3 regions of the Streptomyces sp. NPDC102467 genome follow, and region 3 is predicted to be linked to each of the others. Evidence: riboswitches for the same ligand, from Rfam matches in the RefSeq annotation. Region 3 holds a riboswitch; each other region holds the start of a gene.

What was found. A riboswitch is a leader RNA that binds a small molecule or an ion and turns the genes downstream of it on or off. The one in region 3 is predicted to bind cyclic di-AMP.
Region 1: linked by a shared signal. The riboswitch ahead of ACIREE_RS20890 (M23 family metallopeptidase) and the one ahead of ACIREE_RS34345 (peptidoglycan DD-metalloendopeptidase family protein) in region 3 are both predicted to bind cyclic di-AMP.
Region 2: linked by a shared signal. The riboswitch ahead of ACIREE_RS28695 (transglycosylase family protein) and the one ahead of ACIREE_RS34345 (peptidoglycan DD-metalloendopeptidase family protein) in region 3 are both predicted to bind cyclic di-AMP.

What each region holds. Positions count from the first base shown of each region.
Region 1 is NZ_JBIWKA010000009.1:298,500-301,666, reverse strand. It holds gene ACIREE_RS20900 (M16 family metallopeptidase) at 1-201, shown strand, start outside; gene ACIREE_RS20895 (M16 family metallopeptidase) at 219-1,586, shown strand; cyclic di-AMP (ydaO/yuaA leader) riboswitch at 1,824-1,988, shown strand; gene ACIREE_RS20890 (M23 family metallopeptidase) at 2,001-2,789, shown strand; gene ACIREE_RS20885 (GntR family transcriptional regulator) at 3,012-3,167, shown strand, end outside.
Region 2 is NZ_JBIWKA010000014.1:181,753-184,919, reverse strand. It holds gene eno (phosphopyruvate hydratase) at 1-624, opposite strand, end outside; gene ACIREE_RS28695 (transglycosylase family protein) at 941-1,648, opposite strand; cyclic di-AMP (ydaO/yuaA leader) riboswitch at 1,653-1,800, opposite strand; gene ACIREE_RS28690 (transglycosylase family protein) at 1,982-3,013, opposite strand.
Region 3 is NZ_JBIWKA010000019.1:126,704-129,870, forward strand. It holds gene ACIREE_RS34340 (tyrosine-protein phosphatase) at 10-807, opposite strand; cyclic di-AMP (ydaO/yuaA leader) riboswitch at 1,193-1,358, shown strand; gene ACIREE_RS34345 (peptidoglycan DD-metalloendopeptidase family protein) at 1,364-2,110, shown strand; gene ACIREE_RS34350 (SGNH/GDSL hydrolase family protein) at 2,227-3,051, shown strand.

The DNA.
Region 1 (3,167 bases), on a different contig from region 3:
GTGCTGTTCGGCGATCCGCAGCTCGCCCTCACCGCCGTCCAGCGCGTCCTCGCCGTGACCGCTGAGGAGGTCCAGGAGGTCGCCAAGGCCCGCCTGCGCCCCGACAACCGCGCGGTCCTCGTGTACGAGCCGACGGCCCCCGCTGACCCCGATGACGAGGGCGCCGAGAGCGCCGAGAGCGACGAGGAGGCGGGCCGGTGACCGAACAGCTCGCGACCATGGACTTCCATTCCCAGCCCCAGGCGGGTGTGGCCAAGCCGTGGGCGTTCCCCGCTCCGCAGCGCGGCGAGCTCGCCAACGGCCTGACCGTGCTGCGCTGCCACCGTCCCGGCCAGCAGGTCGTCGCCGTCGAGATCAACCTGGACGCGCCGCTGGACGCCGAGCCCGCGGGCCTCGACGGCGTGGCCACGATCATGGCGCGTGCCTTCAACGAAGGCACCGACAAGCACTCCGCGGAGGAGTTCGCGGCCGAACTGGAGCGGTGCGGCGCCACGTTGGACGCGCACGCCGACCACCCCGGTGTCCGGGTCTCCTTGGAGGTGCCCGTCTCGCGCCTCCCGAAGGGCCTGGCCCTGCTGGCCGACGCCCTGCGGGCGCCCGCCTTCGCGGACAGTGAGATCGAGCGCCTGGTCCGTAATCGGCTGGACGAGATCCCGCACGAGAGCGCCAACCCGGCCCGCCGCGCCGCCAAGGAGCTCTCCAGGCAGCTCTTCCCGGCCGACGCGCGTATGTCGCGCCCGCGCCAGGGCAGCGAGGAGACCGTCACCGCCATCGACGCGGCGGCCGTGCGCGCCTTCTACGAGAAGCACGTACGCCCCGCCACCGCGACGGTCGTCGTGGTGGGCGACCTGACGGACACCGACCTCGACACACTTCTCGCGGACACACTCGGTGCCTGGACGGGCGACACGACGGAGCCTCGCCCCCTCCCGCCGGTCACCGCCGACGACACCGGCCGGGTCGTCATCGTGGACCGCCCGGGAGCGGTGCAGACACAGCTGCTCATCGGCCGGATCGGACCTGACAAGCACGACCGTGTGTGGGCCGCGCAGATCCTCGGCACGTACTGCCTCGGCGGCACGCTGACCTCGCGCCTGGACCGTGTCCTGCGCGAGGAGAAGGGCTACACCTACGGTGTGCGGTCCTTCGCCCAGGTGCTGCGCTCCGCGCCCGACGGGACGGGCGCGGCGATGCTCGCCATCAGCGGCTCCGTCGACACCCCGAACACCGGGCCCGCGCTCGACGACCTCTGGAAGGTCCTGCGCACGCTGGCGGCCGAGGGCCTCACGGATGCCGAACGGGACACCGCGGTGCAGAACTTGGTGGGTGTGGCCCCGCTCAAGTTCGAGACCGCCGCGGCCGTCGCGGGCACCCTCGCCGACCAGGTCGAGCAGCAGCTGCCCGACGACTTCCAGGCCCGGCTGTACCGCCAACTCGCCGAGACGGGCACCGTGGAGGCCACTGCGGCCGTCGTGAGCGCCTTCCCGGCGGACCGTCTGGTGACGATCCTGGTGGGCGACGCCGCGCAGATCGAGGAGCCGGTCAAGGCCCTCGGCATCGGCGAGGTGAGCGTGGTCACGGGCTGACCGCACCCCCGTACGTCGCACGAAGCCCCGGTGGCCGCAACGGCCGCCGGGGCTTCCTGTCGTCGCGCGGGTTCGTCCGCGATCAACCATGGATCACTTATGCCCGAATTGGGGCGGAGGTTGCCTGTCTGCCCTGTGGCGTGCACTACAAAACCTGGAATCCGTTTGTTACTTAAAAGATGTTCCGCTTAGCGTCGGTCCGGCTGTTCGCCAGACACGCGTCGCGCCCGCGACACCGGACAGTCATCGCCGAGTCCCCCACGGCGCGAGCCAGGGGAGCCGGGGACCCATCGCAGTCCCTGGGGTGAATCGGACGCTCTTCCCGTACGGGGAGGGGGCCCGTAGGAGACCTTCCTGCTCCGAACCCGTCAGCTAACCCGGTAGGCGAGAGGGAAGGAAAGGATCAGCCACTACATGGCGTTCACCCGTGCCACCGGGAAGCACCGTCGTCCGAGCCGTCTCACGCGTACCACCGCGCAGGTCGCCGGTGTCGCAGCGCTCACCGCGACCGGTGTCGTCGGAGGCCTCGCCGCCCCCGCGCTCGCCGCCGACGACGCGGCCCCCGACCAGAACGGCCTCACGCAGGCCATCGCCATCGGCGACTCCCTGGCCGCGCAGATCGACGCGCAGGCCTCCGCGCAGAAGAAGGCCGCCGACGAGGCGGCCGCCAAGGCGAAGGCCGAAGCCGAGGCCAAGAAGAAGGCCGAGGAGGCCAAGCGCGAGGCCGAGGCGAAGGCCAAAAAGGAGCGCGAGGCCAAGGAGCGCGCCGCCCGTGAGGCCGAGCGCAAGCGCCTCAACACCTTCGTGGCTCCGGTCTCCGGCTCCTACGTCTCCACCGCCTACAAGGCGAGCAGTGGCCTGTGGTCCTCCGGCAGTCACACCGGCATCGACTTCCACGCGGCGAGCGGCACTTCGGTGCACGCCGTCGGCTCCGGCACCGTCGTCGAGGCCGGCTGGGGCGGCGCGTACGGCAACAACATCGTGATCAAGATGAACGACGGCACGTACACCCAGTACGGTCACCTGTCGTCCATCGGCGTCTCCGTCGGCCAGGCCGTCACTCCCGGCCAGCAGATCGGCCTCTCCGGTGCCACCGGCAACGCCACAGGCCCCCACCTTCACTTCGAGGCCCGTACGACCGCCGAGTACGGATCGGACATGGACCCCGTCGCGTACCTGCGCTCGCACGGCGTGAACGTCTGACGTCTTCGCGACACCACGCGAAAGCCCCGGCTCATCGAGCCGGGGCTTTCGCGTACACAGGACGTTCCTGGCCAAAAAATATCCCTGGATTCCGACCTCCCGTCGGAAATTCACGGACGGTGGAATAGAGTCACCGGGAAAGCGCGCCCAATGGATCCCCATCGCGCTTGCACAAGCGTCGATCGATCGCGTTTCCGCGGGGATCAAGACGGAGGTCGGGTCATGCGCATTCCCGCGCACTCGGTATGCACAGCGATCCGCGACGACATCGTCACGGGCGTCTACGAGCGCGGCGGCAGGCTCACCGAGGAACTGCTCGCGCGGCGTTACGGAGTATCGCGTGTGCCGGTCCGCGAGGCGCTGCGCACTCTGGAGGCC
Region 2 (3,167 bases), on a different contig from region 3:
GCCCTCGTCGCCGAGACCGGTGGACAGGCCCTTGGCCTTCAGCACCTTCTTGAGGGTGTGGTAGACCTCGGTGCCCCAGCGCAGCGCCTCGGAGAAGGACTCCGCGCCGATCGGGGCGATCATGAATTCCTGGATGTCGACGTTGGAGTCGGCGTGCGACCCACCGTTCAGGATGTTCATCATCGGGACGGGCAGCAGGTGCGCGTTCGGGCCACCGAGGTAGCGGAACAGCGGCAGGTCGCTGGCCTCGGACGCGGCGTGCGCCACGGCGAGGGAGACGCCCAGGATCGCGTTGGCGCCGAGCGAGCCCTTGTTGTCGGTGGCGTCCAGGTCGAACATCGCCTGGTCGATCAGGCGCTGCTCGGTGGCGTCGTAGCCGACGAGCTCCGGGCCGATCTGCTCGATGACGGCGAGGACGGCCTTCTCGACGCCCTTGCCCTGGTAACGGTTGGGGTCACCGTCACGGAGTTCGATGGCCTCGAAGGCACCGGTGGAGGCGCCGGACGGAACAGCAGCACGACCCGTGCTGCCGTCGTCGAGGCCGACCTCGACCTCGACCGTGGGGTTGCCTCGGGAGTCCAGGATTTCCCGGGCTACGACGACGTCGATGGACGGCACGAGCATCTCCTTCTGGGATGTGACACAACAGTGCGGGCAGGGTGGCCCGCACCCATGAGCGTAACCGGCTCCGAGGCATCGGCCAGCCGACCGCCCGCCTTGTGGACAACGCCGACAGCGAAATGTTCCTTAACGGAACAAAGACAGCGACCTCCGTCCCGGATGCCGGGACGGAGGTCGCTGAAACGAGCGGCCCTCGGGGTGAAGCGGCGGCCTGACCCGGCATCCGCCGATGCCGAGCCGAACCGACGCCTCCCCTGTAAGCCCCCATGCGCTCCTATAGGCAGGCCGTAACAACAGGGCCCCTATAAGAAGGACGGGCTTACTTCAGGTGCAGCTGCTGGCCCGGGTAGATCAGGTCGGCGTTGCTGACGATGTCCTTGTTGAGCTTGAACACCTTCTGCCAGTCGGTGCCGTGCGCGTCGGCGATCTTGCTGAGCGTGTCGCCGGTCTTCACCTTGTACTCGCCGTCGCCCTTCTCGACCTTCTTGCCGGTCGGGGTGGTGACGGTGTCCTTCTTCGACTCCTGCTGCTGCGGCTGCTGGCGCTGCTCGGAGCGGGTCGTCGTGGAGGAGTCGGAGCGCTCCTGCTGCTGCGGCTGGGACTGCTGCTGCGAGGAGTCCGACGAGGATCCGGCCGGGGCGGAGTTGCTCGTGTCGGCGCCGGACAGGCCCACGCCACAGCTCGGCCAGGCACCCTTGCCCTGCGCGGCGAGAACCTTCTCGGCGACCGATATCTGCTGCGCCTTGGACGCCTGGTCCGCGGAGGACGCGTAGGAGGTGCCGCCGTACGCGGCCCAGGTCGAGGACGAGAACTGAAGGCCACCGGTGTAACCGTTGCCCGTGTTGATGGACCAGTTGCCACCGGACTCGCACTGCGCGACCGCGTCCCACTCGGAGGTGGAGGCGGCGGAGGCCGAGGTGGCGCCCATCAGCGGGACGGCGACAGCGGCACCGGCGACGCCGGCGAGCGTGGCGACACGGACAGCCTTGGACGGGCGGCGGTGCTTGCCCTTGCTGGAAAGCAGCATGGAGAGATCCCCTCACCGACGCCTACGAGGTGAGCTGTCGGGTTCGGACCAGTGAGTGTCCGGCCGCGCATCCTTGTGCGCGGCTTAACCCCAAGCCGGTTTCCCGGCACTTACCTTGGGTCCCCCGCTCCTGCCTACGGCGCTGACGCGTCGACTGTTCCCGTACGGGCGTCGGCAGGATTCGGCGTGACGTCCAACGGGGCCCGCTGTGGCGAGCGGTGACGACCGTAAGCAGTCGATCCGCCCTATTTCAAAGACGATCAGGGTCTTTGAGACTCATGTCTCACTCTCGCAAAAGTGGACATACGCGCCCCAACCGTCTCTGAACTCCCGCTACTTTTCGACCGTTTCGAGGCCAAGATCCAGACTCTGACCAGGAAGGATGAGGTCGGGGTCGGAGCCGACCGTCTTCTTGTTCAGGTCGTAGAGCGCATCCCACCCGCCGCGCACGTCCTGAGCGTCGGCGATGTCCCAGAGACTGTCGCCGGAGCGCACCGTGTACGCCTCCTCGGTGCGGTCCTCCTCGCGCGAGGCGTGCCGTCCGTCGCCCGTACGGGAGTCGGAGGTGTCGTCCGCGGCGGGGTCGCCGCGGTGGCGGCCGGCGGAGTCGGCCCCGGACTCGTCGGAGGCGGAGTCACCGGAAGCGGAGCCGGAAGGGGACGGCGTCGCGGAGGACGTGGGGTCGTCGGCCCGGCCGGACTTGTCCGACCCGCCACCGTCTTTGCCTGCGGCGTCATCCGACGCGTCATCCGACGCGCTGTCGCCCGCCTTGTCGCCCGCCTTTCCACTTGCCTTGCCACTTGCGTCGCCGCTCGGCTCGTCGCTGGAGTCGCCACTCGGATCGCCGCTCGCCGTGTTACCGGAGGTATCCCCCGAGGCCTCGGCTGACGGCTCGTCCGACACCCCGAGCCCGACCCCGACGGAGGGATCGGCCGGGTCGGACGCCTGCGGGGAGACGGTCGCGCCCGGGTCGACATCGGCCGACTCGTCGCCCTGGGTGAGACCCGCCACGAGCGAGCAGCTCGGCCAGGCGCTGGGCCCCTTGGCCTTGAGCGCCTGCTCGGCGACGGCGATCTGCTGGGAGCGGCTGGCCTCGTCGGCGCTCGGCGCGTAGTCGAGGCCGCCGTACTGCTCCCACATCTCCTGGGAGAACTGCAGTCCGCCGAAGTAGCCGGTGCCCGCGTTCAGGCTCCACTGGCCACCGGACTCGCACTCGGCGAGCTTGTCCCAGGTGGTGGTGGAGGCGGCGCTCGCGCTGGTTGCCGCGAGGAGCGGTATCGCGATGACGCTGCCGGTGACGCCGGCGGCGACGACGAGAGCAGGGGCCTGACGGGGGCGACGGTGTCGACCGTTCCCGGAGAGCATGCGGTTGCCTTTCGCGAGACTGATGCAGCAGCACGCGACGGGTGATGTGGTGGTGCTTGTTGTGCATGTGTCGCGATGACTGGTGAACGTAGCGGGACTCGAACGCTTGTCACAAGTCGATGCAGCGCAGATCACGTCAAAGTCACAGAGTTGA
Region 3 (3,167 bases):
AGGGCGGGGTCAGACGAGGAGGCGCTCGCGCAGCCGGTCGCGGTCGGCCGCGGTGAGCCCCAGGCCTTCTTCGAAGTAGCGGTCCGTGTCGCCCCAGGTCTGCTCGATGGTCTCGAAGGCCGCGTGCAGGTAGGCGGCGCGGGCGTCGAAGAGCGGGCTGAGCAGCTCCATGACCTCGGGGGAGTAGGCGTCGCTTGCCGCGCTGCTGCGGCGCACCTTGTAGCGGCGGTGCTTCGCGTTCGACTCCAGGTAGTCCGCCTCGATGGCGTCGCGCTCCACGCCGACGGCGAGCAGCGTCACCGCGATCGACAGGCCCGCGCGGTCCTTGCCGGCCGCGCAGTGCATCAGTGCGGGCACGCTGTCCTCGGCGAGCGCGTGCAGCACGCGACTGTGCTCGGCGGTGCGCTGCGAGACGATCGAGCGGTACGACGTGATCATGCGGTTGGCCGCGCGGCCCTCGGAGAGCAGGGTGCGCAGCTGCTCTATGTCACCGTCGCGGACCATCTGCCAGAACTCGGCGCCGTCCGCGGGGTCGGTCAGCGGCAGGTTCAGATTGCGCACCCCGGGCAGCGCGACGTCGGCGCCCTCGAGGCGCTGGTCCGCGGCGTTGCGGAAGTCGAAGACGGTGTGCAGGCCGAGCCCGGCGAGGAACGCGGCGTCCTCGGCGGTGGCATGGGCCAGATGGCCGCTGCGGTAGAGCACGCCGGGGCGCACGCGCCGGCCGTCCACGGCCGGAAGACCGCCCACGTCGCGGAAGTTGCGCACTCCGGACAGCTCGGGCTCGGTGGACGGGGCGTGCTGTGTCACGGGGGCTCCTCCCGGTCAGGGCTCCGGCGTCACTCGCCGGCGGGCGCGCTCCTGACGATACGACACGCATTCCCGGGCGAACCCTCTGTCCGTTTTGACACTACTCATTACAAACTGTCGGCAAATAAAGGTGCATTGCCTACCTGTGCGTGAGCAGGCTCATAGCCGTAACGGTCCGTGGTGGCCGCCCGAAATTCTTGTCCTGGGAATTCCTGAAGGTAAGGCGCTGGTAAAGCACGGACATCGACGCAGGGTGACACAGGAAACGCCCAGACGATCAAGAAAGCGGCCTCGTGGGCGAATTCGCCGCTTGTCACCGCCTTTCCCGTCGTCTTACGGTCACCACTCACTCCGGACGGAACGCCTAGTCCTGCCGCCGCCCGGATTCCGAACAACGACCCGTGACGGCAGGAACGGGGGACCCACAGGCAGTACGCCGCCGAGGGAATTCCCCATGCGGCTAGGGGTGAAGTCGTATCCGGGCACCGGATACGGCCGGGCAGCTCCAGTCCGAACCCGACAGCTCACCTCGTAGGCGACGGAGAGGAAACGCGTCATGCCCGCCAAGGGAAAGCACCGCCGCCCCAAGTCCCAGCGCGTCACCCGCGCCGCCGCCGTCGCCTCGGCCGGTGGCGCCGCGCTCGCCCTGCCGCTCATCGGTGCCACCGGCGCCCACGCGGCGACCGACTCCGCCGCCACCGACGCGAAGACGTACACCGTCAAGGCCGGTGACACGCTCTCGAAGATCGCCGAGGCGCAGCACGTCGACGGCGGCTGGAAGAAGCTCTACGACGGCAACAAGGACGTCGTCGGCGCCGACGCCGGCGTCATCAAGCCGGGCATGAAGCTCGCCCTGGACGGCGCGGCCGCTACGACCACGGCGTCCACCGCGTCCACGGCGGACTACGTGAAGCCCGTCGACGGCTCCATCGGCACGCCGTACCACTCCAACGGTTCCATGTGGTCGAGCGGCTACCACACCGGCACCGACTTCGTCGTGCCCACCGGCACGGCCATCAAGGCGGTCGGCGCCGGCACCGTCGTCTCCGCGGGCATGGACGGCGCCTACGGCAACGAGGTCGTCATCCAGCACGCCGACGGGCGCTACTCCCAGTACGCCCACATGTCCTCGCTCGGCGTCTCCGCCGGGCAGACCGTGACCGCGGGCCAGCAGATCGGCCTCTCCGGCGCCACCGGCAACGTGACGGGACCGCACCTGCACTTCGAGATCCGTACGTCCCCGAGCTACGGCTCGGACGTCGACCCGCTGGCGTACCTGCGCGAGCACGGCGTCTCGATCTGACCCGCGCACGATCCGATCGGCTCCCTGGGTTATTCCCCGGGAGCCGAGTGCGTTTTCTCACCGCTCGTCAACCCCTGGTTACGGTCGCGTAGGCCACACCCGAGGGTGAAAGATGTGTGGTCGTGGCAAACGAATCGAGATCACTCAGAGGCGGCACGATTCGGTCCTACGCGGCGGTGGGGGACAGCTTCACCGAAGGCGTCGGGGACCCCGGGCCCGACGGGAGCTTCGTGGGGTGGGCCGACCGGCTCGCCGTCCTCCTGGACGACCGCGTGGCCGAGGACACTTTCCAGTACGCGAACCTCGCCGTACGCGGCAAGCTCATCGACCAGATCGTCGAGGACCAGGTCCCGCGGGCCGTCGAGCTCGCCCCCGACCTGGTGACGCTGGTCGCCGGCGGCAACGACATCATCCGGCCCGGCACCGACCCGGACGACGTGGCCGAGCGCTTCGAGAGGGCCGTGGCACGCCTTGCCGAAGCCGCCGGCACCGTCATGGTCGCCACCGGTTTCGACACCCGTGACGTGGCCGTCCTCAAACACATGCGCGGCAAGATCGCCACGTACAACATGCACATACGCGCGATCGCCGACCGCTACGACTGCCCGGTGCTCGACCTGTGGTCCCTCAAGTCCATCCAGGACCGCCGGGCCTGGGACGGGGACCGGCTCCACCTGTCCGCCGAGGGGCACACCCGGGTCGCCCTGCGCGCGGGACAGGCGCTCGGCGTCGATGTGCCCGCCGACCCGGAACAGGTCTGGCCGATGCTTCCGTCGCGCGGCACGTTCGAGGTGCGGCGCGACGACATCCACTGGGCGCGCGAGTTCCTGGTGCCGTGGATCGGGCGGCGGCTGCGCGGGGAGTCCTCCGGGGACCGTGTGGTGGCGAAGGGATTCGTGGATCCGCACACCATCAAGATGCATCTGGAGTCCGCGTCCTGATCTCCTCCCGGGGGTGGCTCCCGGGGTGGGTCCTGGGGGTGGTGAGAGGTCCGTCGAGGTGACCGGGCGGAGTGGCGTGAACGGGTCGGACGGGTGCGGGTGCTGGGATGTCGGCT